3 regions of the Blastococcus sp. SYSU DS0828 genome follow, and region 1 is predicted to be linked to each of the others. Evidence: predicted binding sites of a transcription regulator. Region 1 holds the regulator's gene; each other region holds the start of a gene.
What was found. Region 1 encodes LexA, which represses DNA repair genes until DNA is damaged. Its sites were predicted from a motif close to TCGAACANNTGTTCGA; they were not measured.
Positions count from the first base shown of each region.

Region 2: the regulator LexA is predicted to act here: its motif matches at 1,407-1,422, upstream of dnaB (replicative DNA helicase).
Region 3: the regulator LexA is predicted to act here: its motif matches at 2,809-2,824, upstream of ACI79Q_RS13965 (DUF222 domain-containing protein).

Region 1 covers NZ_JBJHAK010000004.1:189,102-199,338, forward strand. The annotation lists gene nrdR (transcriptional regulator NrdR) at 1-367, opposite strand, end outside; gene ACI79Q_RS04980 (hypothetical protein) at 884-1,636, opposite strand; gene ACI79Q_RS04985 (LysM peptidoglycan-binding domain-containing protein) at 1,761-2,009, opposite strand; gene lexA (transcriptional repressor LexA) at 2,470-3,225, shown strand; gene ACI79Q_RS04995 (hypothetical protein) at 3,229-4,272, opposite strand; gene ACI79Q_RS05000 (phosphatase PAP2 family protein) at 4,244-4,966, opposite strand; gene hflX (GTPase HflX) at 5,025-6,515, opposite strand; gene ACI79Q_RS05010 (hypothetical protein) at 6,630-6,836, shown strand; gene dapF (diaminopimelate epimerase) at 6,841-7,713, opposite strand; gene miaA (tRNA (adenosine(37)-N6)-dimethylallyltransferase MiaA) at 7,710-8,666, opposite strand; gene ACI79Q_RS05025 (hypothetical protein) at 8,663-9,388, opposite strand; gene ACI79Q_RS05030 (DUF349 domain-containing protein) at 9,429-10,237, shown strand, end outside.
Region 2 covers NZ_JBJHAK010000016.1:40,670-50,906, reverse strand. The annotation lists gene rpsR (30S ribosomal protein S18) at 24-260, shown strand; gene rplI (50S ribosomal protein L9) at 272-718, shown strand; gene dnaB (replicative DNA helicase) at 1,507-2,877, shown strand; gene ACI79Q_RS13650 (Ig-like domain-containing protein) at 3,125-5,053, shown strand; gene ACI79Q_RS13645 (fatty acid desaturase family protein) at 5,184-6,380, opposite strand; gene ACI79Q_RS13640 (ferredoxin reductase) at 6,407-7,516, opposite strand; gene ACI79Q_RS13635 (PucR family transcriptional regulator) at 7,609-8,841, shown strand; gene ACI79Q_RS13630 (CoA transferase) at 8,838-10,157, shown strand; gene ACI79Q_RS13625 (class I SAM-dependent methyltransferase) at 10,207-10,237, opposite strand, start outside.
Region 3 covers NZ_JBJHAK010000017.1:26,279-36,515, forward strand. The annotation lists gene ACI79Q_RS13955 (hypothetical protein) at 1-5, opposite strand, end outside; gene ACI79Q_RS13960 (AAA family ATPase) at 348-1,595, opposite strand; gene ACI79Q_RS13965 (DUF222 domain-containing protein) at 1,704-2,798, opposite strand; gene deoC (deoxyribose-phosphate aldolase) at 3,077-4,072, shown strand; gene ACI79Q_RS13975 (aldehyde dehydrogenase family protein) at 4,078-5,523, shown strand; gene ACI79Q_RS13980 (aldehyde dehydrogenase family protein) at 5,520-6,389, shown strand; gene ACI79Q_RS13985 (hypothetical protein) at 6,498-7,862, shown strand; gene ACI79Q_RS13990 (DEAD/DEAH box helicase) at 7,959-9,455, opposite strand; gene ACI79Q_RS13995 (MgtC/SapB family protein) at 9,720-10,237, opposite strand, start outside.

The DNA of each region.
Region 1 (10,237 bases):
GGAGGTAGGCCACCTCGTCCAGCTCGCGCAGCGGGCCGAGGATGGCCAGGCCGACCTCGTGGCTCGGCACCTCCGCCGCGCCGCTGGCGCGGATGGCGTCCTCCACCTGCTGGGCGAGGAGCTTGAGCTGGCCCTCGTCGACCGGCCGGCCCTGGCAGGCCCGCCGGACGCCGGCAACCACCTTGCTGCGGTTGAACGGCTCGCTGACGCCGTTGCGCTTGACGACGGCGAGCACCGCCTCCTCGACGGTGGTGAACCGCCGCCCGCACGCAGGACAGGAGCGACGACGCCGGGTGGTGGCGCCCTCGTCGGCCTCCCGCGAGTCGATGACCCGACTGTCGGCGTTGTGGCAGAACGGGCAACGCACGGTGGTTCACCTCCCTTCGCGCCGCGCCCGCCACCGGCCGGCTGTGCACTCCCCTGGGGACATCCGGTGGATGCGCCGGGGACAACCTGAGGACCAGCCTGTGGACGGGCTTACAGCTCTGTAACTACTAGATGTAGGGGAACCCTAGGACGGGCCACACAAGATGTGCAAGTGATCGTTCCGTCGGCGTGTTCCGCCCCGACACTGCGGTGCGCAGGCGGAACAGCGGTCCCCAGCTGTCACAGGACACGCCGCGACGACGCGCCGAACTCCGTGCCCGACGCTCCCCGGAGAGGGTGCCGAGCGCGGCGACACACCGCAGGAACGACCCGGGGACGCTCGCCCCGGCAAGGTTGTGCGCTCATGCGCGGTTCCGACCCGCAGAACCACGCGCCGGCCGCACACCGATCGGCGAACTGGGCGGTCCGCACCCGGCCAAGGGCGACCCGGCGGGCACGCGACGGCGGCGCCGAGCACCCCCGCGGGGTCGACGCGGCGAGGGCCGCCGAACGACGATCAGACGCTGACCGCGCCGCCCACCCGGGGCCGCCGCGAGTGCGGGATCTGGTCACTCAACCGCATCGGGCGGGTCAGGAGATCCTGGTCGACGTCGGCCGGCGGGGTCCAGCCGCTCGCCGTGGAGCGGGTCTCGACCGTGCTCGCGGAGCGGGCCGCGGGCACCGACCAGCCACCGCCCCGCGGTCGGTCCTCACGGGTCGGGGACTGCGCGTCCGGCGCGCTCTCGACGACGGCCGGGAAGAGGTCGGTGTCGGCGGCGCGGTGCCGGCCCACGACCGGGCCGGACTCGGTGGCCGGAGCGCGGTGCCGACCCGGAGGAGGCACCGGCACCGAGGACGCCGGCGCGGCCTGCACGGGGTCGCTCTCCGGCGCGCGCCGGCGACCGCCCGGCCGCTGGGCACCGGTCCGCGGCTCACAGCGGTCGCGCAGCAGCGGCAGGCTGGCGGTCGCCTCGACATCGGTCGACGGACCGTCCCGGAGCGGTGCCGCGGACGGGGAGGCGGGCATCGCCTGCGTCACCGGGGACACCTCGACGACCGGCGACTCCGGAAGCCGCACATCCCCCAGGTCGATCCAGAGCGCCTGCTCTTCGCCTCCGGTGACGACCCGCACCCACATCTGGCACGCGCCGGAGTCGTCGTGTCGCCACCCCAACAGCTCCCCCGCACTCCAGGCACCCGCCTGGTGGACCTCGACGGCCTGGGGACGAGTGGTGAACACGGCGGCGCGGTTCTCCATGACGCTGGACACGGACGTACCGTAGGTGGCCGACCAGCACGCACGGTGAACGTGCCTGTACTGAGGGTTGACGAAGTCGCCGAGCCGCGTTGTGAACACCTTGCCGCGAGGCGCTCTCGGGCGAGTCCGCGAGGCGTCAGGGCAGGAGAAGGACCTGACCAGGCGTGATGGCTGCGGTGTCGAGCCCGTTCAACTGCCGGATGTCGACGACGACGTCCCGGACGTCGCGCCCGTCGGCGGCCGATCCGGCGATCGACCAGAGCGTGTCGCCCGGCTCGACGACCACCTTCGTCGTCCCCATGAGCGCCAACCCGCCACCCTCCTGCCCGAGGACGGCGTCACCGAGGGCGATCGTGCCCACGGCGAGGAGGAGGGCGAGGACCACCACCAGGCGGCGGCCGCGCGCCGTCAGGCGGAGCGGCGGCTGCGCCGGACGACCCGGGCCGGGTGGGCGCCCCGCCTCCGCCCTCGGGGGACCCGCCGCCCGGAGAGGCGCAGCGGACCCGGGGTCGAGCGTCTCCGCGTAGGAGCGAGGCGGCGGGAGCACCCGGAGGTGCCGGGCGGGTGGCCGAACGGCACGCCGCTCCGCCGGGCCGACCGGCACCTCTCCACGGACCCGCAATGCCGTGCTGCTCGTCATCTGTTCAGCCCCTCTGGCCGGCACGTCGCCGGACCCGAACGTGTGTTCGATTCGAACGCCTGTCCGATGTCTACCGGATGCGGCCGACAGATGTGACCCGACACGGAAAGTTTCGAACACCTGTTTGAAGTGGCCGGCGATCGGCGCTACGGTTCCTCCGACGACGAGGGTCGAGAGCTGCGCGGGCAGCCGGCGAGGAGGAGACGTGGCGGACTCGAGCAGGACGTCCGGCAACCGGGGCGGCGCCGCGGGCACGGCGGACGGGTCCGCGTCGGTGCGGGCCTTTCCCGACCGCGCGGCCGACGGGGACGGGCTGACCCAGCGGCAGCGGCGGGTCCTCGAGGTGATTCGCGACTCGATCGACCGACGGGGCTACCCCCCTTCGGTGCGGGAGATCGGCGAGGCCGTCGGACTGTCCTCGGCATCCTCGGTCGCGCACCAGCTCTCGGTACTGCAGAAGAAGGGCTGGCTGCGGCGCGACCCCAACCGGCCGCGCGCCCTGGACGTGCGCCTGCCCGGCGATGCCGGCCGGACCACCACCGCGGCCGTCGAGCGACCCGTGGTCGACGACGGGGTGCAGGCCGCCGCGCCCGCCTACGTCCCGCTCGTCGGCCGGATCGCCGCCGGCGGGCCGGTGCTCGCCGAGCAGGCGGTGGAGGACATCTTCCCGCTGCCGCGCGAGCTGGTCGGCGAGGGGACGGTCTTCATGCTGAAGGTGGCCGGTGACTCGATGATCGAGGCCGCCATCTGCGACGGCGACTGGGTCGTCGTCCGCCAGCAGCCGACCGCCGAGAACGGGGAGATCGTGGCGGCGATGATCGACGGCGAGGCGACGGTGAAGACCTACAAGCGCCGGGACGGTCACGTGTGGCTGCTGCCGCACAACCCGGCCTACGAACCGATCCCCGGAGACGAGGCGACGATCCTCGGGCGGGTGGTGTCGGTCCTGCGCCGGGTCTGAGGGTCAGGTCCGGCGGCGCAGTTTCCCGCCCACCCAGACCACGAGAGTGGCGACGACGGCGGCGATCAGCGCCGAGGCGATCGGCGAGCGGTCCGAGCGGGTGAGTTCCGCGAAGGACGGCAGCGGGTCCTCCGCGGGAGTCGGCCTCGCGGCGGCGGTCGCGGCGGGCAGGGGAACCACGGTGACGGCGCTGGGCAGGCCCTCGCTCGCGACCACGAGCGCCCGGTTGTCGGCGGAGAAGCTGACGGCCTCGCCCTGCGGCGACTCGGGGAGCGCCACCCGCACCGGTTCGCCGGCCAGCGCACCGGGCACGTCCGAACCGGACAGCGGCCACACGTAGGCGTCCGTGTAGGTGCGCAGCGCCAGTGCGCTCCCGTCGCCGGCAACGGCACCTCCGGTGATCAGCAACTGCCCCGCACGACCCACGGGGCCACCCGGGGTTCCGGTGAGGGTGACGTTGACCGTGCCCACCCGCTCCATCGGCACAGTGCCGCCGTCGACGAGCGCGGCGGCGGGCCGGTAGACCCCGCTGGAGCCGAGCACTTCCTTGGTCACGAGGTACGGCGTCCCGTCCGGGGCCAGGAGCAGCGCCTCGGCGTCGTGCGCGCCGTCGGGGTAGGTCAGCCGATGCAGCGCTGCCGCGCCGTCGGGCCGGAGGACATGCAGCGCGACGGTGGCACGGCTCGTGCCGTTGTCACCGGTGTCGGCGATCCAGACGCTCCCGTCCGAGCCGACGCCGAGGTCTTCGGGGTCGAAGGGGTCCGCGGCCCCGGCCTGCACGTCGACCACCGCACAGGCGGCATCGAGCCCGAGGACTTCGACCCGGTCACCGCCGTCGTTGAGGGCGAGCATCTGCTCTCCTACCACCACCAGGCCGGACAGCTCGGCGAGTCGGGGGTCCGTGATGGCGCACCGGACCTCCGGCGCCGGCTCCTCCGCCGACGCGGACCCGGGGACGAGCACGGCCAGGGCGCCGGTCAGGGCGCTCGCGACGACGAGCCGACGCCGCCGGGCGCGGCTAGGAACTCGCTTGGCCTGCTCGGGCACGTACCAAGCGTGACAGAACCATCGCGTCCAGTGCATGAACCACGCCCAGGAGGACGATCCCGACGGCGGCGCCCACGACCGCGTCGGTGACCCAGTGGAAGTCCAGCGACACCATCGCCGCGCCAGTGGCGACCGGCCCGACGACGCTCAGCCACCAGAAGGTCCGCTGTACCGCCGGCGGGAGCCCGTACTCGACCGCCTGCCAGCGGGCCACCCCCCACATGAGCACTGCGTTGGCGACGTGACCGGAGGGGAACGAGGCGCCGTCGGCGTGGAAGAAGTAGGAGCCCGGGAACGCCGGCGCCGTCCGCCCGATCCCGTGCTTGATCGCGTACACCCCGGCGGTCAGCACCCCGAGCGCCAGCAGCACGCGGAGGGCCGGCATCCAGGTGCCGCGCCGCCACAGCAGGTAGCCGACCAGGCCGGCGAGGACGACGAGGATGGTCACGCGCCCGCCGAGCTGCGTGACCACCCACACCGCCGGGTAGCCCGGCGTGTCCCTCAGGCCCCAGTCGCTGACGATCTCCGACACCCGGAGGTCCATCCGCTCCGACGGCCCGTGGCGGAGCAGGTCGGCGGTGATGAGGACGCCGACCAGCAGCGCCACGGCGACCAGCCACCACGGCGGCCGGCCGGGCGGGACCACGGGGGCGGCGCGCGGTGACTCGGCCACCCGCACCGCGCCCCTGGTCACGCCGCCACCGTACCGGCCCGTGACCGGATCGTGATCCGAGCCGATCGACCGCCCCAGCTCAGCCCACCGGGACCGCGAACTCCTCGAGCACCGCGGCGAGGGCGCCGTCCACCCGCGCGGTGAGCCGTGTGCCGCCGTCCTCGTGCCGCTCGCCGAGCACCTCGCCGTCCCGGTGCACCCGGGCCACGAGATCACCGCGCTCGTAGGGCACGAGCACGTCGACCTCGACGTCGGGGTGCGGCAGCCGCTCGGCCACCAGCTTGCGGAGGGCGTCGATGCCGACGCCGGTGCGGGCCGAGACCCAGACCGCGCCCGGCAGGGCCTGGCGGAGGGTGAGGATGTCCTCCTCGCTCATCGCGTCGACCTTGTTGACGACGATGACCTCCGGCACGGCGGCCGCGTCGATCTCGCTCAGCACGACGTGGACGGCGTCGATCTGGCCGAGCGGATCGGGGTCGGAGCCGTCGACCACGTGCAGCAGCAGGTCCGCCGCGGCGACCTCCTCCAGCGTGGAGCGGAACGCGTCCACCAGCTGGTGCGGCAGGTGGCGCACGAAGCCGACGGTGTCGGTGAGCGTGTACTCCCGGCCGTCCGGCGACTGCGCCCGGCGCACCGTCGGGTCGAGGGTGGCGAACAGCGCGTTCTCCACCAGCACGCCGGCGCCGGTGAGCTGGTTGAGCAGGCTTGACTTGCCCGCATTGGTGTACCCGGCGATCGCCACGCTCGGCACGGCGTTGCGTCCCCGGCTCGCCCGCTGGGTGGCGCGGGCGGTCGCCATGCCGGCGATCTCCCGGCGCAGCTTGCTCACCCGGGCGCGGATGCGCCGGCGGTCGGTCTCGATCTTCGTCTCACCCGGTCCGCGGGTACCGATGCCGCCACCGCCGGCGACCCGGCCACCGGCCTGCCGGGACATCGACTCACCCCAACCGCGCAGCCGCGGCAGCATGTACTGCATCTGGGCGAGCTCGACCTGGGCCTTGCCCTCCCGGCTCGTCGCGTGCTGGGCGAAGATGTCGAGGATCAGCGCCGTCCGGTCGACGACCTTGACCTTGAGCACCTTCTCCAGCTGGTTGAGCTGGCCGGGGGTGAGCTCACCGTCACAGATGACGGTGTCGGCGCCGGTGGCGGCGACGATGTCGCGGATCTCGTTGGCCTTGCCCGAGCCGACGTAGGTGGCAGCGTCGGGCTTGTCGCGCCGCTGGCTGACCGCCTCGAGCACCTGCGAGCCCGCCGTCTCGGCCAGGGCGGCCAGCTCGGCCAGCGAGCGGTCGGCGTCGGCCTGGGTGCCCTCGGTCCAGACGCCGACGAGCACGACGCGCTCGAGTCGCAGCTGCCGGTACTCGACCTCGGTGACGTCGGCGAGCTCGGTGGAGAGACCGGCCACCCGGCGCAGGGCGCCGCGCGCCTCGAGCGCGTAGGAGCCGGTGGTGTCGTCGGCCTCGGCCCACCGCCCGGTGGGCGCGGAGCGGGTGTCGAGGTCGGCCTGCTCGTCGAGGGGCAGGGCGTCGGGGGCGGTCGTCATCGTCTCCAGCGTGGCACGGTCCTGCATGGAAAGCACCTGAGTTGTCATCGCCCGGTACAACGCATCGACGCCCCGGATGCATCCCGACCGGCGGCAGGGGTAGGGCCAGCGCGACGAACGCGACGCACGGAGGAGGAACCGATGAGCGAGAGCGGATCGAGCCGGCTGGGTTCGAACAGCGAGCTGGACGACCCGGGCCGGGACCCCGAGGGCATCGGCGGCCCGCCGCGCAACCCGATGGGTGCCGGCGCCGACCAGGACAGCGGCCGGGGGGCGCCACCCACCCCTCCGGCCACCGGCGACGACGACGCGATGGTCCCGCTGCCGCCCGACGACGACCGCCGCTGACGCCTCAGGCCCGGAGCCACTCCGGGCACAGCGTGCCGGCCGACACCAGCACGGCCGGACCGCTGAGGACCGTCGTCCCGGGGGTCACCTGCACCGACAGGCGGCCCCCGGGGACGTCGACGACGACCGTGCCCTCGTCGGCGCCCGCGGCACGCAGGGCCGCGTAGGCCGCGGCGCAGGCGCCGGTGCCGCACGACCGCGTCTCGCCCACCCCGCGCTCGCTGACCCGCAGCCGCACGTGGGCACCCGGCTCCAGGACGTTCACCAACTCGACGTTGACGCCCTCCGGGAACAGCCCCTCGTCGAACGCCGGGGTACCGGTCAGGTCCAGCTGCTCGACGGGCACGTCGGTCAGGCAGGCCAGGTGGGGGTTGCCCATGCTGACGGCGAGACCGGCGAATGCCCGGCCGTCGAGCAGCGCCTCGCCCTCGCCGAACGGGCGGGCGGGGCCCATGTCGACCCAGTAGCCGCCGTCGGCACCGGCGCCCACCCGGCGTGGCCCGCCCCGGGTGCCGACGAGCAGGCCGTCGGCGCAGGCAGCGCGGTCGACGAGCCCCTCGCTGATCAGCGCGTGCAGGAACAGCCGGATGCCGTTGCCGCACATCTCGGCGTAGGAGCCGTCGGCGTTGCGGTGGTCCATGAACCACTCGCACCGGGGCAGGTGCTCCCCCAGCACGGCGGGAGCGTCGGGCACGTGGGCGCTGCGCACCAGCCGCAGCACGCCGTCGCCCCCCAGGCCGGCCCGGCGCTCGCACAGCCGCCGCACCATGGCGGCATCCAGCCGCTCGCCGGCCCACACGGTGCCGTCGGGGTCGGGCAGCACCACGAAGTCGTTCTCGGTGCCGTGCCCGAGCAGCACGCGCGGCGAGGAGGTCACGGATCGATCGTACGGCCGGTGATCACCCCGGTCGCTGCGTCGGCCAGGTCGGCCCGGGCGGCGTCGAGCCACATCGTCGCGGCGTCCCGCCGGAACCAGGACCGCTGCCGACGCACGAACCTGCGGGTCGTGGTGACGGTGCGCTCGCGTGCCTCCTCGGCCGACAGCGCGCCGTCGAACTGGGCCAGCACCTGGGCGTAGCCGAGGGCGCGGGAGGCCGTCGGCCCCTCGCGGAGCCCGTCGGCGGCGAGCGCCGCCACCTCGTCCACGAACCCCGCGGCCCACATCCGGTCGACCCGGACGGCGATCCGTTCGTCGAGCTCCGCGGGTTCGCGGTCCAGCCCGAGCACCACCGCCGGGTAGTGCGGGCGCGGCTCGGGGAGCTCGGCGCGGAACGGCCCACCGGTCAGCTCGATCACCTCGAGAGCGCGCACGATCCGCCGGCCGTTGCTGGGCAGGACGGCCGCGGCGGCGGCCGGGTCGAGCCCGGCCAGCCGGGCGTGCAGCGCGGCCGGACCGGCGTCCGCGAGCTCCCCCTCCAGGCGGGCGCGGACCACCGGGTCGGTGCCGGGGAACTCCAGCTCGTCGAGGACGGCGCGCACGTACAACCCCGAGCCGCCGACGAGCAGCGGCACGGTGCCGGCGGCCCGCAGCCGGTCTATCTCGGCTCGCGCTCGCCGCCGGTACTCGGCCACCGATGCCGGTTCGCGCACGTGCCACAGGTCGAGCAGGTGGTGCGGCACCCCGCCGCGCTCGGCGAGACCGGGCTTGGCGGTGCCGATGTCCATGCCGCGGTAGAGCTGCATCGAGTCGGCGTTCACCACCTCGCCGCCCAGCCGCCGGGCCAGCTCGACGGCGAGCGCGGTCTTGCCGGTCGCCGTCGGGCCGACGATCGCGACCACCGGCGGCGGGGTCGGGACCACTGGTCCGCTGCCGCCGGGCGCTCCGCTCACGCGACCACCCAGTCGGCGACCGGGTAGCCCACCCCGAACGGCGCCCCGTCGTACCGCAGCCGCGCGGTGACGTGCCGGCCCGCGAGCGCGGCTCCCACCGCCCGCCAGACCGGTACGCCGGCGGCGAGGAGCCGCTCCCCCGCCGCCGGGTCGAGCGCGGCCAGCCCGGCGGTGTCCCCCGTCGCCAGGGCGGTGGCGACGGCGGCGTCGAACGGCTCGGCCGCCGGATCCAGGTACCCGGGTGCCTTGACCGAGCGCCGGGCCGAGCCGTCGCCCATCGCGAGCACGCCCACCGGAGGCGGCAGGTCCCGCAGCAGCTGCCCGAGGTCGGCCGGCCCGACCCCGACGCGGGTGCCGGCGAACGACGCCTGGTCGAGCAGCCAGGTACCGACGGTGTGCGCGAGCGGGAGCCGGAGACCTCCCGGGCGCAACCACCCGTCGAAGGGCAGCTCCAAATCGACGCCGAACCCGCGGAGGTCACCGCCGTCGCCGGGCCCGAAGCGTTCCCCGGGCGCCGCACCGGGACCCACGACGACCACCACCTCCGGCGCGGCGCCGAGCAAGGCGGTCACCGCATCCGCGCAGGCCGACCGCAGCGCGGCGGTCTCGGGCAAGGGCCGCCCCTCCACCGCCGGCACCAGCAGCGGCGGGCACGGGCAGAAGGCGACGGCGGCCGACGGGCGGGGCGTCCGGGCCGGGACGCCGCCGGGGTGGGAGGTCACCGCAGCAGTGTCGCCGATGCGACGTGGGACACTGCCGGACGTGTCGAGCACGGACGACCCCGGCAACGGGGTGCAGCAGGCCGCTCCGCCGATTGCGGAGACCCCCGAGACCCCCGCCCCCGAGGCGGCGACCCCGACCGACGGCGCCGACGCGGTGACCCCCGCGGCCGGCACGCCGGCGGCGCCGACCCCCGCGGAGGCGGCCCTCGCCGACCCCACCGGCGCGGCGCCGGCACCGGAGCCGGCGCCCGCACCCGCGGCCGAACCGGAACCCGCGACCACCCCGGAGCCGACGCCGGCCCCGGCCCCGGCGGCTCCTCCGGTCGAGCGGGTGGTGAGCGACCCGGCGCAGTGGGGCCGGGTCGACGAGGACGGCACCGTCTACGTGCGCACCGCCGACGGCGAGCGCGAGGTCGGCTCGTGGCAGGCGGGCGACGCCGAGGCGGGGCTCGCCCACTACGGCCGCCGCTTCGACGACCTGGCCACCGAGGTGTCGCTGCTGGAGGCCCGGCTCAAGGCGCACACCGGCAACCCCGGCGAGATCAAGGCGAAGGCCCAGGCGCTGGCCGAGTCGATCCCGACCGCCGCCGCGGTGGGCGACCTCGAGGGGCTGGCCGCCCGGGCCGGCGCCATCGTGGCGACCGCCGAGGCCGCCGCCGTCGAGTACCGGGCGGAGAAGGCCGCCGCCCGGGCGGCGCAGGTGGCGCGCAAGGAGGCCCTGGCCGCCGAGGCCGAGCAGATCGCCGCCGAGTCGACGTCCTGGAAGGCCGCCGGCGACCGCCTCAAGGCGATCGTCGAGGAGTGGAAGACCATCCGCGGCATCGACCGCAGGACCGACGACGCGCTGTG
Region 2 (10,237 bases), on a different contig from region 1:
CACTTCCCTCACTGGAGATATCAGTGCCCAAGCCCCCTGTTCGCAAGCCCAAGAAGAAGGTCTGCCAGTTCTGCAAGGACAAGGCGACCTACATCGACTACAAGGACACGACCCTGCTGCGGAAGTTCATCTCCGACCGCGGCAAGATCCGTGCCCGCCGCGTCAGCGGCAACTGCAGCCAGCACCAGCGGGACGTCGCCACGGCCGTGAAGAACAGCCGTGAGATGGCCCTGCTGCCCTACACCTCGACGGCGCGCTGATCATGAGCACGATGAAGCTGATCCTCACGCAGGAGGTCACCGGTCTCGGGTCCTCCGGCGACACCGTCGAGGTCAAGGGCGGCTACGGCCGCAACTACCTCCTGCCCCGCGGGCTGGCCATCGTCGCCACCCGGGGTGCGGAGAAGCAGGTCGAGTCGCTGCGCCGGGCGCGTGCCACCCGCGACGTCCGGTCGCTCGAGGAGGCGCAGGCCGTGGCCGGTCGCCTGTCCGGGCTGACCGTCCAGGTGCCGGCGCGCGCCGGTGACGGTGGCCGGCTGTTCGGCCGGGTCACCACCGCCGACGTCGCCGCTGCCGTGACCGCCGCCGGTGGCCCGGAGCTCGACCGTCGCCGGATCGAGCTGCCCAGCAGCATCAAGACCACGGGCCAGCACACCGTCACCGTGCGGGTGCACCCGGAGGTCAACGCTCAGCTGACCATCGAGGTCGTCGCCAGCTGATCGAGGCCCCTCTGCCGCCCGCCGCTCGCGACGGGACCGGGCAGAGGGGCGCCCCGTCCACGCTCTCCCCGTGCTCGCTCGGGGTGAGCCATCGGACGAAGGCACCGCCCACGAGGGGCGTCGGACGCAGGTCCGGCGCCCCTCGTGGCGTCTGCGGGGCCTGGTCCCCTGACGCCTCCGCCGTGCCCCTGCCGGACCCCCCTGCTCGGCGTGGCCGGCCCGCCGGGTGCCCTGAGGACCGCTCTCGCGCCGTCCGACCGGGGCAGGGTGCCCGGGGGGCGGGGATCAGCCGGAGCCCGCCACGGGGGCGCTGGGGCGGTCATCGCGCGCCGTCCACGAGGTGGCCGGCCGGTCACGACGCCACGTCCGGAAGGTGGCCGGCCGACCTCGCGGAGGGGACCGGTGCACCGGTGTGGCTCCTGGTACGACACCTCGGATTTTCTTCCTGGGTTTTCTCCGTCCACACCCGGTGGGCAGCGTCCCTGCAGGTCAGCTGGCGGATGACCGCCGGCGCGGAGCGGCTGTCCCCGTACTCCTCCACATGTCGACATGCGTCCGTCCACCGACTTGTCCACAAGTTGTGCAGATCGGTGTGCACACCGGTGGTGGACGTGGTCCGCGCTGCTTCCTAACGTCCTCTCCGGCCACCGAGCGGACGTGACTGTCAGTCCCCTCCGGTAGGCAGGAGCCGAACACGTGTTCGGCATGGCGCCGTCCGCCGAGCTCGCGTACTTCCCCTGCGCGTGGTGGTGATGCGGGCGCGCCCGCAAGGAGATGGAGGTACCCCCGTGGCGGTGGCCGACGAGTTCAGCCGACCGTCCGCGACAGCGCCGGCGTACGACCGGCAGCCGCCGCAGGACGTCGCGGCGGAGCAGTCGGTGCTCGGCGGCATGCTGCTGAGCAAGGACGCGATCGCAGACGTCGTGGAGGTGCTGCACGGCAACGACTTCTACCGGCCGGCGCACCAGGTGATCTTCGACTGCATCCTCGACCTGTACGGGCGGGGTGAGCCGGCCGACGCGATCACCGTGGCCGCGGAGCTCAACCGCACCGACCAGCTGTCGAAGATGGGCGGCGCGGTCTACCTGCACACGCTCATCCAGTCCACGCCGACGGCGGCCAACGCCGGCTACTACGCCGCGATCGTCGCCGAGCAGGCGGTGCTGCGACGGCTGGTGGAGGCCGGTACCCGGGTCGTCCAGCTGGGCTACGGCGCAGCCGGTGGGAAGGGCGACGTCGACGACATCGTCGACCGGGCCCAGCAGGAGATCTACGACGTCACCGAGAAACGCATGAGCGAGGACTACTCGCGCCTCGAGGACGTCCTCCAGCCGACGATGGACGAGCTGGACGCCATCGCCTCCCGCGGCGGCACGGCCCGCGGTGTGCCCACGGGCATCCGCGACCTCGACGAGCTGACCAACGGCCTGCAGGCGGGCCAGATGGTCGTCATCGCGGCCCGTCCCGGCGTGGGCAAGTCGACCCTGGGGCTGGACATCGCCCGGTCGGCGACGGTGAAGCACGGGCTGCCCGCGGTCATCTTCTCGCTGGAGATGAGCAAGCACGAGATCACCATGCGTCTGCTGTCGGCGGAGGCGAAGGTGCCGCTGCACCACATGCGCGCCGGCTCCCTCTCCGACGAGGACTGGGCCAAGCTCGCGCGCCGGATGGGGGAGGTCGCCGACGCCCCGCTCTACATCGACGACTCGCCGAACATGACGATGATGGAGATCCGGGCGAAGGCGCGGCGGCTCAAGCAGCGCAACGACCTCAAGCTCGTGGTCATCGACTACCTGCAGCTGATGACGTCGGGCAAGCGCGTCGAGAGCCGCCAGCAGGAGGTCTCGGAGTTCTCCCGTGCGCTCAAGCTGCTGGCCAAGGAGCTCGAGGTCCCGGTGATCGCGATGTCGCAGCTGAACCGTGGGTCGGAGCAGCGCCAGGACAAGAAGCCGATGCTCTCGGACCTCCGCGAGTCCGGCTCGATCGAGCAGGACGCCGACATGGTGATGATGATCCACCGCGAGGACATGTACGAGAAGGAGTCCCCGCGGGCCGGCGAGGCCGACATCATGCTGGTCAAGCACCGCAACGGCCCGACCGCCAACGTCACGGTCGCCTTCCAGGGCCACTACAGCCGCTTCGTGGACATGGCGAACTGAGCCGCCCGGCTGTACGGCTGGGCGGGGCCCGGGACCGGTCGGTCCCGGGCCCCGCGGCATCTGGGGGGCACGGGGTCCGGTCGTGCTCGGCAATCCGTGCTGGTAGCCCCCGTGATGGGCTGCGAGCACCGTGCACGAACCCATCCGCGCAGCGCAGCGCCACGGTCTGCACCGATGCAGCCGGCAACCATTGTGGCCCGTGTCACCAGTGGGTTAGGAAGAGGTCCCCTCAGGCATAGGAGACCCGTTGTCCTCACATCCCTGGCGCCGGACGACCGCGTCGGTCATCAGCGCCCTGGCTGCGGCGGTGACCGTCACGGCCACCGCCTCCCCCGCGCTCGCCGCCCCCGCACCGGCCCAGCCGGTATCGGTCTTCCCCACGAACGACCTGACCGTTCCCGACCGGCAGCAGCTCACCGGCCTGCGGGTCGCCCTGCCGACGGAGAACTGCGGCACCGTCGTCACCTGCGGTCTCGTCGAGCGGCTCAACCAGCTCGACGGCTTCGACCTCGACCCGCGCATCGCCGTCCGCTTCAGCGCCCCGGTCGACCCGGCCCAGGTCGCCGAGCGGATCACCGTGCGGCAGGAGCGCGGCGGGTGGCGCACCGGCGTCGACCGCGTCGTCTGGGACCCGGCCACCAACACGCTGTACGCCCACCCCGTGGAGCAGCTCGCACCGGGCACCACGTACCGCATCGACGTGCAGGCCGGGCCGGCGAACTCGGCCACCACCGAGACCTTCACGACGCTGAGCGCCACCGACGGACTGCTCGACCTGAACCGGCAGATCCAGTCGAACCGCGCGCTGCGCGAGCTCGGGATCGCGCGCCCCGGGCTGGAGATCGACGGCGTCGTCCCGGTGACGGGCTCGACGGTCACCTTCGTCCCCGACCGGCCGGCTCCCGGCACGCCGGGGGGCACCCCGGCCGGGCCGAGCGTCCAGCCGATCAACCTCCTGCCCGCCGGCAGCACGCTGGTGTTCGGTTCCTACCAGGCACCGTCCTGGCTCACCCCCGACGGCACCATCACCCAGACGCCGACCCGGGACGACGGTCCGGCGCCGGTCGAGGCCGACCGCCTGCCCTTCGTCGCCGTCCTCCCGCCCGGCCCCGCGCCGGACGGCGGCTGGCCTACCGCAGTCTTCGGGCACGGCTTCACCGGCTCGACGACCAGCGTGTTCCTCGCCGCCCTCACCAACGCCCGCAGCGGCATCGCGACCATCGGGACCAACGTGGTCGGGCACGGGTACGGCCCGGAGAGCACCTGGCAGATCACCACGGCAGCGGGCGAGACCCGGACGTTCCCGAGCTACGGCCGGGGCGTCGACCAGGACGGTGACGGGCTCTTCGGCAGCACCGAGGGCTCCTCGGCCACGGGCGCGGCCGGTGCGGTCTCGTCCCGGGACGCGCTCCGCCAGACCGCGGCCGACATCATGACGCTGGTCCGCTCGCTGGGCGGAACGGACGTCGACGGCGACCGGCGCGGCGACCTGTCCGGCGCGCGGGTCACCTACTTCGGGCAGAGCTTCGGTGGCATCTACGGCACCATGCTCGCCGGCGCCGACCGGGCGATTGCCCGCTCGGTGCTCAACGTGCCCGGGGGCCCGATCAGCGAGATCTCGCGCCTCTCGCCGGCCTTCCGGCCGCTCACCTTCCAGGCGCTCCAGGCCGCGGGTCTGGCGCCCAACAGCCCCGACGCCAGCCGCTGGTTCTTCGAGGAGCAGCTGCCGCTGCGCGGTGAGGGCCCGGTGACCGCGACCGCGCCCGGTGCCCTGGCCATCCAGGACTACCTGGCCAAGGCGACGTGGCTGACCCGACCCGGCAGCCCGGAGACGTTCGCGCCGCTGATCCGGCACGACCGGGTGCTGGTCCAGGTCGCGTTCGGTGACCAGACGGTGCCGAACCCGACGTCCTACACGCTGGTCGACGCCGGTGACCTGTGGTCGCGGACGAGCCTCTTCCGCAACGACGAGGCCACCACCGCCGCGCTCAACCCGCACGGCTTCCTGCTGGACGTCGCGCGGTTCCCGGTGGCCGCGATGCAGGCCCAGGGGCAGGTCGCGGCATTCCTCGGCCGCGGGGAGGTCGTCGACCCCGATCTCGACGGCCCGGTGTGGGAGGTGCCGATCAGCGACCCGACGTTGCTGTGGTCGCTGAACTTCCCCGGCCAGGGCTGATGCCCTGAGCGCCGGGGGGCGTTGCACGCGAGAGGCCCAGGACCACGACGGTCCTGGGCCTCTCCCGTTCACGGCCCTGCCCCGAGGCCCACCCTGAGCGAGCGAAGGGTGAGGTGGGCGGGGTCCTTTCTCAGGCGGCGGCGCGCATCAGCTCGCGGCGGACCTTGGGCCCGCCGGTGGTCATCTTGTACAGCTTGGCCAGCTGCGCCGGGGCGTTCTTCGGCGTCGTCTCGGCGAGCCAGCCGTTGGGCAGCGAGAGCCGGATGACCTTGTGCCACGCGCTCGCGACCTGCTTGTACAGCGGGGCGGAGTGGTAGGTCAGGTCGTAGCGGTCGAAGATCTCCTTCACCCGCGGGGCGATCTCGGCGTACCGGTTGCTCGGGAGGTCGGGGAACAGGTGGTGCTCCACCTGGTGCGACAGGTTCCCGGTCATGATGTGCATGGCCTTGCTGCCGGAGATGTTCGCCGAGCCCAGCATCTGGCGGAGGTACCACTCGCCGCGGGTCTCCCCCTCGATCGAGGTCTTCTCGAAGGTTTCGACGCCCTCGGGGAAGTGGCCGCACATGATGACCGAGTGCGACCACAGGTTCCGCACGACGTTGGCGGTGAAGTTCGCGGCCAGCGTCGGCAGGAACGACGGGCCCGACAGCAGCGGGTGGACGACGTAGTCCTTGGCGGCCTGGTTGCGGATCTTCTTCAGCACCTGCTTGGCGGCAGCCCGGAACTTCGGGTCGTTGCGCCGCTTCTTGGTTGCCAGGTTCTTGCCCAGCTCCAGGTCGTACGCGGCGATCCCGTACTCGAAGAAGCAGGCGTTGATGAAGTTCCACAGCGGCTGCGCCAGGTACAACGGGTGCCACTTCTGGTCCTCGTCGACGCGCATGATGCCGTAGCCGAGGTCGTTGTCCTTGCCGACGACGTTCGTGTACGTGTGGTGCAGCTCGTTGTGCGAGTGCTTCCACTGCGCGGCCGGGCTGGCCATGTCCCACTCCCACGTCGTGGAGTGGATCTTCGGGTCGCGCATCCAGTCCCACTGGCCGTGCAGGATGTTGTGCCCGATCTCCATGTTCTCGAGGATCTTGGCGATCGAGAGGCCGGCGGTGCCGAGCACCCACGCCGGGGGGAACTTGGAGAACAGCAACACGGCGCGGCTGCCCAGCTCGAGCTTGCGCTGCACGTCGATGACCGTGCGGATGTACTTCGCGTCGTCCTCGCCGAGGCTGTCGCGCACCTCCTGCCGGATGGTGTCGAGCTCCTTGCCGATGAGCTCGATGTCCTCGGCGGTCAGGTGGGCGATCGGGTTCTCGGGCTTCTTCTGCAGAACGGTCATGTGTCCGGCTCCTCGGTTCGGCTGGATCAGTGGTCGATGGCGCAGGCGCCGGCGGGGGCGCTGATGCAGGTCTGGACGAGAACGCCGTCGCCGACGTCCTCCGCGGTGGTGATCTCCCCGTTGCGCAGGTCGCGGACCGCGCCCTCGCGCAGGGGGAGCACGCAGCCGTAGCAGATGCCCATCCGGCAGCCGCTCGGCATGAGGACGCCGGCCTCCTCGGCGGCGTCGAGGATGGGGGTCGCGCCGTCGGCCTCGACGCTCGCGCCGTTCCTGGTGAAGGTGACGGTGCCGCCCTCGCCGGTGACGGCGATCCGCGGGCGGAAGCGCTCGGTGTAGAGCCGGTCGGCGATGCCGACCGAGGCCCAGTGCTCCTCCAGCGCCTCCAGCATGCCGACGGGGCCGCAGGCCCAGGTGGCGCGCTCGTGCAGGTCGGGCACCAGTTCGGCGATCGACCGCGCGTCGAGCATGCCGGCGCTGTCGGTGTGCTGCTCGATGAGCCGGATCCGGCCCTCGGCGGCCATCTGCCGCAGCTCGTCGCCGAAGACGACGTCGTCGGCGGTGGGCGCCGAGTGGACCAGCACGGTGTCGGCCAGGGAGTCGGCGTGGTTGCGCAGGATGCCCATGACCGGCGTGATGCCGGACCCGGCGGTGACGAACAGCGCCTTGGCCGGCACCTGCTCGGGCAGGCAGAACTCCCCGGTGGCCTGGTCGAGCTGGACGATCGTGCCCGGCTGCACGCGGTGCACCAGGTAGTTGCTGACCTTGCCGTCGGGGATGGCCTTCACCGTGATGGTGAAGCAGCCGTCGGCCCGGCCGAGGACCGAGGTGATCGAGTAGGCGCGCCACTGGCGGACCCCGTCGATGTCGACGCCGATGCGGACGTACTGGCCGGGCGTGTGCGGCAGCCAGTCGCGGCCGGGGCGGATCACGATGCTCGCCGCGTCCCGGGTCTCCCGCTGCACGGCCTCGATCCGACCGCGCAGAGCCGCACCCGAGCGGAGCGGGTCGAACAGGTCGAGGTAGTCGACCGGCAGCAGCGGGGTGGTCACCAGCTCGGCGAGCCTGAACACCCGGTCGCGCAGCGCGCTCCGCGTCGGCGGGCGAGCCGCAGCGGGGCGAGGGGCGGTTGCTGTCATGTACTCAGCTTTCCCAGTCCGAGCACCAGATACCTGTGCTCCGGATGTGAATCCAGCGGTAGCTTCTGTTCCGGCTGAACAAAGGAGACCCGATGTCCCCGGACCCGGCACCGTTCCCGGAGACCGTCGCGGAGGCGATGCGCGCCGAGCTGACGGCTGTCGCCGAGCGGGCGGTGGAGGAGATCATCGTGGGCGTCCCCAGCTACGCGGACGCGTTCGCCGGCCCGATGGGTCGCAAGATCTCCGCCGCCGTCGAGATGGCGTTGCGGGGCTTCCTGCAGGTCGCCGCCGCCGGGGGCAACGTGGACGCCGGCACCCCCGGGGGCCCGGTCGTCGAGGCCGCGTACGCCCTGGGCCGCGGTGAGGCGCGCAGCGGCCGCTCGATGGACGCGCTGCTGGCCGCCTACCGGGTGGGTGCGCGGGTGTCATGGCGGGACATGAGCGCCACCGCCGTCCGCACGGGAATGGACCCCGAGTCGCTCGCCCGGTTCGCCGAGCTGGTGTTCGCCTACATCGACCGGCTCTCCGCGGCGAGCGTCGCCGGGCACGCCGACGAGCTGGCCTCCAGCGGGCGCGCGCGCCAGCGCCTGCTCGAGCGGCTGGCGCGCGGGCTGCTGACCGGCAGTCCGCACACGGAGCTCACCGAGCTGGCGCAGCGGGCCGACTGGACGCCGCCGCGCACGCTGACCGTCGCGCTGCTCCCCGAGGGGCGGGTCCGCGGCGCGATGGTCTCCCTCGATCCGCGCACCCTCGTCGCGGCCGAGGACCTGCCCGGGCTGGACCCGGCCGGGGAGACCGCGGTGCTGCTCGTGCCGGACGCCGACGGCGCCCGACGCGGCGCCCTGCTGCGCGGCCTGGCGGGCCGCCGGGCCGTGGTCGGGCCGGCGCGCCCGTGGTGGAGCGCGCAGGCGTCCTACGGCCGCGCGGTGCGTGCCCTGCGGCTGGGCATGGCCGGGGCGGAGGACGGACCCCTGGACACCGATGCCCGGCTGGCCGAGCTGCTGCTGCGCGCCGACGAGGAGGCGCTGGCGGATCTGCGGGCCCGGGTCCTGGCCCCGCTGGAGGCGGTGGGCGAGGCCGCCCGGGAGAAGCTCACCGAGACGCTGCGCTGCTGGCTGCTGCACCACGGCCGGCGCGACCAGGTCGCCGCGGCGCTGTTCGTGCACCCGCAGACGGTCCGCTACCGGATGACGCAGCTACGTCAGCTCTACGGGCGCGGCCTGGAGGACCCGCAGACGGTGCTGGAGCTGACGATCGCGCTCGGTATCCCGCTGGCACCACCAGCGGGTGGGGCGCCGTCCCGCGGGCCCGGTGGGCCCGGGTGACCCTCCCGCCGGGCGCGGCCCGGCTGGTCGACGAGGTGGGGACGGCGATCGGCGCCGCATGGGACGTCGGCGTTCCACTGGTGCGCGCACGCACGGGGCTGGCCGGCCGCCTGGACGTCCCGGGGCTCGCGATCGGTGCGGTCGCCGCGCAGCTGCTCGCCGCCCGTGACGTCGGCGAGGTGGCGGAACGACCGCTCCACCTCGACGCGGGGCACGTGGCCGCATCCTTCGCCGGCGAACGGCACGTGAGGTTTCACGGGAAACCAGCCGGCGGCGGGTTCGCCCCGCTGTCCCGCTTCTGGCGGACCGCCGACGGCTGGGTCCGGCTCCACGGCAACTACCCGCAGCACCGCGCTGCCGCGACGGCGGTGCTGGGTGAGGACGTGGCGTCCGCCGCGCTCCGGTGGCGTGCCGAGGAGCTGGAGACGGCGGTGGTCGAGGCAGGTGGGGCGGCGGCGGCCGTCCGCAGCGAAGCCGTCTGGGCGGCGCACCCCCAGGCGGCGGCGGTGCGCGAGCAGCCCCTCGTCGCGGTGACCCACGTCGCCGAGCATCCGGGGCGCTGCGTCGCGCTGCGCGGGATGCGCGTGCTCGACCTGACGCGGGTCATCGCCGGCCCGGTGGCCACCCGGGCGCTCGCGGCGCACGGAGCCGACGTCCTGCGGGTCGACTCCCCGCAGGCGCCCGACGACCTCGGTCTGCTGCGCGACACCGGCGCGGGGAAGCGGCACGTGCTGCTCGACCTGGCCGACCGGCACGACCGCACCCGGGTGGAGGAACTGGTCGCCGGAGCCGACGTCGTCGTCCAGGGCTACCGGCCGGGGGCGCTCGACGGCCACGGCCTCGATCCCGGGTCACTGGCCGAGCGGCACCCGCACCTCGTCGTGGCCCGGCTGTCGGCGTGGGGCACGCGCGGCCCGTGGGGGAGCCGCCGGGGCTTCGACTCGCTGGTCCAGGCGGCGACCGGCATCGCGACGGCATACGGCGAGGGCGACGTGCCGGGCGCGCTGCCGGTGCAGGCGCTCGACCACGCGACCGGCCACCTGGCCGCAGCCGCCGTCCTGGGGCTGCTCGGCCGCCAGCGCACCGAGGGCGGCGGCTGGTGCGCGGACCTCTCGCTCGCCGCGACGGCCCACTGGCTGCTGGACGCCCGCCCCGGGGACGAGCGGCCGGGACCCCCGATCGATCCCGGGCCATGGTTGGTCGAGCTGCCGTCGCCGGCCGGGCCCGTCACGGTCGTCGCCCCGCCGGGGCGTCCTCCGTGGACGGCGGGAGCGCTGCTGCCGCCGAGCACCCGGCCGCGGTGGCTGCCCCGCTGACACCGTCCGACCCGTGGGACGAGCGGCACGACGGCGCCCGGGCGGCTGCTCAGGCGGGGCGCAGCACCGCCACCAGGAAG
Region 3 (10,237 bases), on a different contig from region 1:
TTCACGGCGTGAACGTACCTTGCCGCATCCGTGAACTTATGTTGCCGGGCTATTAGGCGCCTGACCTGCGATGGAGTAACTATTCGTGAGTAGTACCAAGGGCGCCTCCGGCGCCGTGCCCGTCCCGACTCGGGTACGCGGTCGTCAAGGGCGCTCCGCGCCGCTACGCGGTGACCTGCGGCCACCCTTGACCACCGCCCTCGGGCGGCGGTCAGCGAAGTGGAGCGACCGCACCCGGCAGTTGGGGGTCCGGGGGAAGGAACACCCCCGGACCCCCACCGCCAAGCGGTCGTCGGTCACCCAATCCGCCGACCCGCCTTGCCCAACCGGATTACATGCACCGGTTCCTAGGTGTCCGCCTGCGTCAATCGCAGGTACGGCCTCATGTAGGGATCCTCGAACTGATAGACGTACTTGTTCCTCGTCCCCTTGCGACGAAGGATCTTTCCGTGCTCGTCATCGAGGAGTGCAGCTAAGGCCACGTGCAAGAACTGGTAGGCGTCCCGGGCGCCGTAGTTGGCCTCCCAGGCGGCGATTACATCGGGACTCTTCCATTCCCTACGATCCGACTGCGCGAAGATCTTCAGCAGACTCTTGCGCGGCTGAATCTCACCACCAGCCTCGAAGGCCTTCTCGACTCGCTGAGCGTATGAGCGATCCACCGAACTGATGGCCCGCTTCAGCGCCTTGTCGATGTCGGCCCGACTAACGACGTGATCGGACTGCCGACGCGCCCATCGCGAGAGATGTAATCCGAGCAAGTGTGCAAAGAACGGGAACCCGTCACTGAAGAAGACCAGACGATCGAGCACATCGTCACCAACGGTGACATCCAGGAGGTGAAAACCCCGAACTAGGATGGCGCGAATCTCATCGTCCGGCATTCGCGGGACGCCAATCTCCGTGACTCGCCGACGAAAGGATCCCGAGCCGCCTAGGAGTGACGGCGCGTCCTCCGCGATGCCGATCACGACAGCCTTTACGTCTCCCGTCTCGGCGGCGCGGTCAGAGAGAAACTCCATTGTTTGAGCGATCAGGTGGCGAGTCGTCGAGTCCGAGATGTTTTGGAAGTTGTCGAAGACGATCAGGCTGGTCTTAGACGCACGCATTGCGGAGAGAAGTGCGTCAAATGGTGTCTCCTGCACCACTTCGAACTCTCGGGCCTTCTCCCTTTCGCCAGTCAGCTTGCCCTTAAGGGAGACTAGCCACTTGACTTTGAATTCACCTTCAGCTTCCGCACCGACTCGGTTCGTTGACGTGCGGGAGATCTCCTTCACATCAACCAACTTGCGGATCGCGTCTTCCATCAGGTCCTCGTAGGACTTTGAGGAGAGGCATTCGATAACCACTGCGTCGAGATCCTCATCCTCTGCGGCATAGCGCAGGAGGGACGACTTTCCGACTCCGGTGTCCCCGTAGAGGATTACCTGACCTCCCGCCTCGCGGAGGGCGTCACGGAGGTTGTCCTGAAGACCAGGGTTGCCGTCAAGGTCCGCCTCGTTGCGGCGCTCGAACATTTCACGGCTAGCGATCGTCTTGGGTGTGAAGACGTCTTCGGGCTGGCGGGCCATCGTGGGTCCTATCGTCGTCGGCACTGCGGCGAACGTACCGCCATACACGCGCGGCCCGCGGCGACACGCGGGGACAACTCGCCTCGAAGTTCGGTCCGCACGTGCACATGGCCGAGCCGCAGGCGAAGTCCTCTAGGAGGTGGGTTGGCGATGTGCAGCGTTGTCGAGGTCCGTCCCACCACCGAACAGCCAGTGCCGCATGTGGTGGGCGTGCAGCCGTTCGATCCGCGTCTCGGTGCACCCCGGCCGGGCGCAGCCCCCATCCCGGCGCAGCAGCGCACGCCGCTGCGCGCGGGTGGCCAGCCGGCGCTTGCGGCCCACGCCGAGGACCTCCCGCCCGCACTCCAGCATGGTCACGACGGTCGCCTCGCAGAGCATCCGCCGGACCTCGGTCGCGTGCAGCGCCGGGCCGCCATCGAGGTAGGCCTGCCCGGCGGCAGCGTCGTCGGCGAGGACGGCGGCGTCGACGTGCACCACGACCTCGCGCCGGGGTGGGTCACCCGGCCGCCGGTCGGCGTGGTGGGCGGCTCCGGCGAGCCGGGCGACCGCCGTGCAGCGCCGGGCCCCCGTCCGCTCCCGGGCGCACGCGATCTCCTCCCGTTCCAGGTCCTCGTCCCGCTCCAGGCCTCCGGCCACGCCCGCTTCCCGCTCCGCGGCTGCCCGCTTCGCCGCGGCGCGGTCCCGACGGGCTTCGCGTTCGGCCAGCGAGTCGACCGCCGCGAGGAAGTCCGCACCTTCCTCGGGCGCAAGGCGCATCCGTACGACGAGCATGCCGTCGTCGTCCCACCAGTGCTGGAACTGCCGCTTCAGTGCGATGGTCCCCTCGTCGGCGCGGTCCGCCCGCCGCCACGAGCGGACCAGGCGTTCCACCTGCGAGGCCGTGGCCTCGAGCGCCGTCTCCAGCAGCTCCCGCTCGGTGTCGGGCTCCGCGACGCGGGTCAACGCCCGGACCTTGGAGTAGGACAACCGCCCCTCGGCGAAGGCGGCGGAGATCAGCGGCAGCGCACCGAGACCCCGGGCGACCCGGACGTGCTCCCGGGCCGTGCCCGGGGCCATGCCGCACTGCCAGGCCAGCCAGTGGGCGCACGACAGGATCCCGACCGCGCGCCAGCCCTCCCGCCGATCGAACTCGGCCACGAGCCGCAGCCACGCGGCGGTGGCGGCGGCCAGCCGCACCGCGCCGGACGCGATCTCGCGTGCCAGTTCCGGCACGGACTTCTCCACCACGACGCCTCCTTCGGACGTGTGATCGAAGCGTAGGAGCGGGGGGTGACATCTCCGGCCCAGCAGGCACGTTCCCGCGCGGGAGCGCCCGACGGACGGGGCGCCACCCCCAGCAAGGGGGACGTTCCCGCGGGAACGCCCGACCGGGGGGTCCGCCACCCGGGTCCGAGGGGGCCGAGCGCGTTCCCGCGGGAACGTCACGAGCTCGGCTGCGGGTCAGGACCGCCCCTGCGGGTGAGCGCGTTCGGGGACCGGTCCCCCGGCAGGGGAGAATGGCCGGCATGACCCACGTGCTCGACCCCGACGCGCTGCCCGGGGCGACCCCCGCGGTGCACGCGCCGTCGCCGCCGTACGACGACGTGACCCGCTCCGACTCGGCCTTCCGCGCCTTCCTGCACGGCCTGCCCGGCGTCGACCAGGTGGGCGCCGAGGCGCGCGTCGCGCAGCTGGGCACCCGGTCGATCAAGACCACCTCGAAGGCGTGGGCGATCGACACCGCCATCTCGATGGTCGACCTGACCACGCTCGAGGGCGCCGACACCCCCGGCAAGGTGCGCAGCCTGGCCGCCAAGGCCAAGCAGCCCGACCCGTCGGACCCGACGACGCCGCAGGTCGCCGCCGTCTGCGTCTACGGCGACCTCGCCGGCGTCGCGCGGGAGGTGCTGGCCGGCACCGGGATCCACGTGGCCGCCGTCGCCACCGCCTTCCCCAGCGGCCGCGCGAGCCGTGCGGTGAAGCTGGCCGACGTCCGGGACGCCGTGTCGAACGGCGCCGACGAGATCGACATGGTCATCGACCGCGGCGCGTTCCTGGCCGGCCGCTACCTCGACGTCTACGAGGAGATCGTCGCGGTGAAGGAGGCCTGCGGGGACGCACACCTCAAGGTCATCCTCGAGACCGGCGAGCTGATGACGCTGGACAACGTCCGGCGCGCGAGCTGGATCGCCATGCTCGCCGGCGGCGACTTCATCAAGACCTCCACCGGCAAGGTGAGCCCTGCCGCCACACTGCCCGTCGCCCTGGTGATGCTGGAAGCGGTCCGCGACTTCCGCCTCGCCACCGGCCGGCAGGTCGGCTTCAAGCCCGCCGGCGGCATCCGGACGACGAAGGACGCGATCAAGCACCTCGTGCTGATCAACGAGACCGTGGGCCCCGACTGGCTGGACCCCGACTGGTTCCGCTTCGGCGCCTCCAGCCTGCTCAACGACCTCCTGCTGCAGCGGCAGAAGCTGCGCACCGGCCACTACTCCGGCCCCGACTACGTCACGGTGGACTGACAGCGATGACCAGCGTTTTCGAGTACGCCCCCGCGCCCGAGTCGCGGTCGATCGTCACCATCGCCCCCTCGTACGGCCTGTTCGTCGACGGCGAGTTCGTCGACGGCTCCGGCGAGCCGCTGAAGACGGTGAACCCGGCCACCGAGGAGGTGCTCGCCGAGGTCGCCACCGGCACCACCGCCGACGTCGACCGCGCGGTGCGCGCCGCCCGGAAGGCGTTCGAGAGGACCTGGGGTCCGATGCGCCCCGCCGACCGCGGCAAGTACCTGTTCCGCATCGCCCGGCTGCTGCAGGAGCGCGCCCGCGAGTTCGCCGTCCTCGAGTCGCTGGACAACGGCAAGCCGATCCGGGAGTCCCGCGACGTCGACGTCCCGCTGGCCGCGGCGCACTTCTTCTACCACGCGGGCTGGGCCGACAAGCTGGACTGGGCGGGCCTCGGGCCGGGACCGAAGCCGCTGGGCGTCGCCGGCCAGGTCATCCCGTGGAACTTCCCGCTGCTGATGCTCGCGTGGAAGGTCGCCCCGGCGCTCGCGACCGGCAACACCGTCGTCCTCAAGCCCGCCGAGACCACCCCGCTCACCGCGCTGCTGTTCGCCGAGGTCTGCCGCCAGGCCGACCTGCCGCCGGGCGTGGTGAACATCGTGACCGGCGCCGGCGACACCGGCCGCGCGGTCGTCGAGCACGACGACGTCGACAAGGTGGCTTTCACCGGGTCCACCGACGTCGGCCGGCAGATCGCCCGCGCGGTCGCCGGCACCCGCAAGAAGCTGACGCTGGAGCTCGGCGGCAAGGCGGCGAACATCGTCTTCGACGACGCCCCGATCGACCAGGCCGTCGAGGGCATCGTGCAGGGCATCTTCTTCAACCAGGGCCACGTCTGCTGCGCGGGCTCCCGGCTGCTGGTGCAGGAGTCGATCCACGACGAGGTCATCGCCAGCCTGCAACGGCGGATCGGCACGCTGCGGGTGGGTGACCCGCTGGACAAGAACACCGACATCGGCGCGATCAACAGCGCCGAGCAGCTCGCCCGCATCCGCGAGCTGTCGGACATCGGCGAGGCCGAGGGCGCGCAGCGCTGGCAGCCCGCCTGCGAGCTGCCCGAGCGCGGCTACTGGTTCCCCCCGACGGTCTTCACCGACGTCTCCCCCGCGCACCGCATCGCCCGCGACGAGGTCTTCGGCCCCGTGCTGTCGGTGCTCACCTTCCGGACGCCGGACGAGGCGGTCGCCAAGGCCAACAACTCCACCTACGGGCTGTCGGCCGGCATCTGGAGCGAGAAGGGGTCACGGATCCTGAAGATCGCCGACCAGCTGCGCGCCGGCGTGGTGTGGGCCAACACGTTCAACAAGTTCGACCCGACGTCGCCGTTCGGCGGCTACAAGCAGTCGGGCTACGGGCGGGAGGGCGGCCGGCACGGTCTGGCCGCATACCTGAAGGGTGCCGAGCAGTGAGCAGCGATCGTCTCGCCGTCCGCAAGACCTACAAGCTGTACGTGGGCGGCGCCTTCCCGCGCTCGGAGTCCGGCCGCACCTACGAGGTCACCGACGCCAGGGGCCTCTTCCTCGCCAACGTCGCGTGGGCGAGCCGCAAGGACGCCCGCGACGCCGTCGTCGCCGCCCGCGGCGCCTTCGCGAAGTGGTCGGGCGCGACCGCCTACAACCGCGGCCAGGTCCTCTACCGGGTGGCCGAGGTGATGGAGGGCCGGCACGTCCAGTTCTGCGAGGAGGTCGGCGCGGCCGAGGGCCTGTCGGCGTCCAAGGCGCGGGCCGCCGTCGACGCCGCCATCGACCGCTGGGTCTGGTACGCCGGCTGGACCGACAAGCTGGCCGCCGTCCTCGGCAGCGCGAACCCCGTCGCCGGGCCGTACTTCGACTTCAGCCTGCCCGAGCCCACCGGTGTGGTCGCCGTCCTCGCGCCCCAGCAGTCGTCGCTGCTCGGACTGGTGAGCGTTCTCGCCCCGGTGCTCGCGACCGGCAGCACCGCCGTCGTCGTCACCTCCAAGGAGCGGCCGATCCCGGCCGTCACCCTGGGCGAGGTGCTCGCCACCAGCGACGTACCCGGCGGGGTGGTCAACCTGCTCACCGGCGACGCCGGGGAGCTGGGCCCGTGGCTGGCCGAGCACGCCGACGTCGACGCCATCGACCTCACCGGCGCTCCGGCCGACCGCGCGATGGAGCTCGAGCGCGAGGCCGCCGGCACGATCAAGCGCGTCGTCCGCCCGCCGGCCACCGAGCCGGACTGGACCGTCGACCCCGGGCTGTCCCGGATCACCCCGTTCCTCGAGACCAAGACGGTGTGGCACCCGATGGGGATCTGAGCAGGGCGCAGGAGGCGATCCACGGCCGCGCCGGCCACATGATCAACCTCGGGGTCCCGCCGCGCGGCCCGGAGGTGCAACTCCGAGCCGACAAGGCAGGATGGTGCGGTGGCCAGGCCCAGCATCGTCCCCATCGCACTGACCCTCGACGACCGCACCGGATACACCCTGTGGGCTCCGCCGTGGGAGGAGGACGGCGAGGAGTGGCAGGCGTTCCTCGGCACGACCGAGGGTGACGGCGCGGGCGGGCGCGCCACGGTGCACCTCTTCCCGTCGCCGGAGAAGCTCGCCGCCTTCTGCCGCACCCGCACCGACCACGACCTGGCCGACCACCCGGTGTGGCCGGTCGTCGCCGGTCTGGACGCAGCGGACCTCACCCCGGACGAGGACCACCGGTACGACCTCGACGGGGTGTACGACGTCGCCGCCGAGGACCCCGACCGGTGGGCGGTGGAGGAGCTCGCCGCGACCGTCGACATCGTCAGCCGGCTCGCCGAGTGCCTGGACACCACCGAGGACGACGACGAGGAGCAGTTCGAGGCCGTCGCCGAGCTCGCCGCCAAGCCGGAGATCGGCTCTCTCGGGCTCGGCGTGGAGGCCTTCGCCGGGCGTTCCGGCGAAGACGCGTGGATCGGCGTCGGCACGGTCTTCGACGAGCTGTGGGAGGACGTCGTCGAGGAGCTCTCGGACCACTTCGACTGGACCGGCGGGGGCACCGCCACGATCGAGGAGTACCCCTCGGCCGCCGAGTCCGCGGACGACCAGCTCGGCGCCCTCGCCGACGAGGACCTGCCCGAGCAGGCGGAGACGGCCGCCGGCGCGCCCGCCGGTGCGACCGCCACCTCGGTGGCCGGCCGGCCGGGCGTGAGCACCATCGCACGCGGGAGCCGGGTCACCGCCTCCCCCGCCGCGGTCGCCGCCGCCGCCGAGTTCTGGGAGGCGGTCGGCATCCTGCCGGTCGAGATCGTGGTCCCCGAGGGCGCCGGGGTGACCCTGCGTTGCTACGTCGAGGACGTCGCCCGCTTCCTCGGCCGCGACGGAGAGGTGTTCGTCTTCGACACCCCGGCCGACCTGGCCCGCTTCTGCGCCGGCAACGAGCAGCACGACCTCGTCGAGATCGCCACCTGGCCCGAGGTCGCCGACACGGACACGCTGCCGCTGCCCGCCGAGCAGGACCGCTACGACCTCACCGAGGTCTCGGAGGTGCTGGCCGAGGTCGCCGACGGCGCCGCCGGCCTGGTCCCCCACCGGGCGCTCGTGCAGCCGGCCGAAGGGGTGCGGGACCTCGCCGAGTACGCCCGGCTCACCCGGGTCGACGAACTGCTCGCCCCCACCTCCCCGCTGGGCCGGGCGGTGGCCCGCGCCGACCGGCAGCCCGACGAGCCCCTGGACGCGGCCGAGGCCGGGCAGCTGCGCCCCGCCTGGGACGAGGTCGTCACCGCCGTGAGCGGCGCCCTGGTCTTCCGCGACTGAGACGACGGCGGCCCGCCCCGGGAAACCGGGACGGGCCGCCGTCGTCGCCCCCGTCCGGAGGCTCACCGCGAGCGGTGAGGGGGACGGGGTCCTCGTTCAGCCCTGGCGCGGAGGACGGCCCGAGCGCTCGCCGCCGAAGCGGCGGTCGCCGCCACCGGAGCGGTTGCGGTCGCCGTACGAGCGACGGGGGCCACCACGGGAACCGCCGGGGCGGTCGCCCTCGCGACGCGGACGGCCGCCGGGGCCACCGCCACCGCGGCGCATGTCGCGCTGGGTGCGCTCCTTGGGCTCCACGGGGATGCCGGAGGCGACCAGCTCGAGGATCGGCCGGTCACCGGGCCGCGTGCGGTCCAGGGGCGGGTCCACCTTCGCGGTGCGGAACCGGCGCTTGGCCTGTCCCACCTGGTCGGGGAGGAGCAGCGAGACGACCACACCCGCGGCGCCGGCGCGGGCCGTCCGGCCCGAGCGGTGCAGGTAGGTCTTCGCGTCCGTCGGCGGGTCGTAGTGCAGGACCAGCGAGACATCGTCGACGTGGATGCCGCGCGCGGCGACGTCCGTGGCCACCAGCACCGGCGAGCGGGCGTCGGTGAACTCCTCGAGCGCACGCTTGCGCGCCGACTGCGGCAGCCCGCCGTGGATGGCCTCGGCCTTGATCCCGGCGGCCTTCAGGTTCTCGGCCAGCCGGTCCACGCCCAGCTGGGTGCGGGCGAAGATGATCGTGCGGCCGGGGCGAGCAGCCAGCTCCGTGGCCACCTGCAGCTTGTCGCGGAAGGCGAGGCTGAAGGCGAGGTGCTCCGCCGGCGGGGCGTCGTCGCCGGCCCGCTTGACCTCGTGCCGGGCCGGGTCCTTGAGGTAGCGGCGGACCAGGGAGTCGACCTCGCCGTCCAGCGTGGCCGAGAACAGCAGCCGCTGGGCGTTCCGGTCGGTCTGGTCGAGCAGCTCCTTGACGACCGGGAGGAAGCCCAGGTCGGCCATGAAGTCGGCCTCGTCCAGCACCGTGACGACCACCTCGGCGAGGGTGGCCTCGCCCTGGCTGATCAGGTCCTGCAGCCGGCCCGGCGTGGCGATGATGACGTCCACGCCGCGGCGCAGCTGCTGGATCTGGCGGTACATGGGTGCGCCGCCGTAGACGGTGGCCAGCTGCACGCCGGTCGCCTGGCCCAGCGGCGCCAGGTTGTCGTGCACCTGCTGGGCGAGCTCGCGGGTGGGCACGAGGACCAGCCCGCGCGGGGCCCGACGACCGTTCTTGACCTCGGCGCCGATGCGGGCGAGCAGCGGCAGCCCGAACGCGAGCGTCTTGCCCGAGCCGGTGGCGGCCTTGCCCAGCACGTCACGCCCGGCGAGGGCGTCCGGCAGGGCCGAGGTCTGAATGGCGAACGGGCGGTGGATGCCGCGCCGCTCGAGCGCGGTCACCAGCTGCTGGGGCAGACCCAGCTGACCGAAGGTGGGGCCGGCCGGGGTCTCGGCGACGGTCTCCGCCGCGGCGTCCTCGGCCGTGTTGCCGGTGGTGTTCACGATGGTGTTCTCGGTGGTGTTCTCGACAGCGTTCTCGGTCGTGGACGACTCGAACGCGGCAGGGTGGACCAAAGTCATGCGGGGTGGGGCTCCGATACTGCTCGGAGCGCGTCCCGTGAAAGAGGAGGAGCACCGTGACGTACCGGCGTCCTCACTTGGCGATCGTCTGCGCCCAGGGATGGAACGCTGGATCTGCACGGATGCGCTCGTGCCCGGACAAACCGTCCGGGAGGATGACCGGCCTTGTGCCGGTGCACTTACCGTAGCAGCGGAGATCACGACGCGATTCCCGCAGGCCGGAGTGACGCCCCCCACCCGCGGCCGGCCCGTGCGCGCCGGCGGTCAGTCGCGGTCCTCGTCCTGGTGCCCGGCCGACACCGCCAGCACCCCCTCGAGGTCGGCCAGCCGGGCGGCGAGCGCGGTGACCGACCCCGCCCCCTCCATCGTCATCCGCACCGTGGCCTGCGGGCCGGCGCCGCCCCGCCGCTCGGCCTCGACCGCCGTGTCGAGGTGACGCACGGTGAAGCCCTGCTGCGTGCACTCGGCCAGGGCCCGGCGCAGCACGCCCTCGCCGTCCCGGTAGGTCAGCACCAGGGAGTAGGAGTGCGCTGCCCGCCCCGACAAGCGGCGGGCCAGCGGGGTGAAGGCGTAGGCCACCAGGAGGTGGCCGGCGGTCGCGACGACGGCGTACAGCCACAGCCCCGCGCCGGCGGCCATGCCGACGGCCGCGGTCAGCCAGACGACGGCCGCGGTGGTGAGCCCGCGGACGGCGTCGCGCCGGACGAAGATCAGGCCGCCGCCGATGAACCCCAGCCCGGAGACCACCTGCGCGGCGACGCGCGAGTCGCCGAACTCAGCCC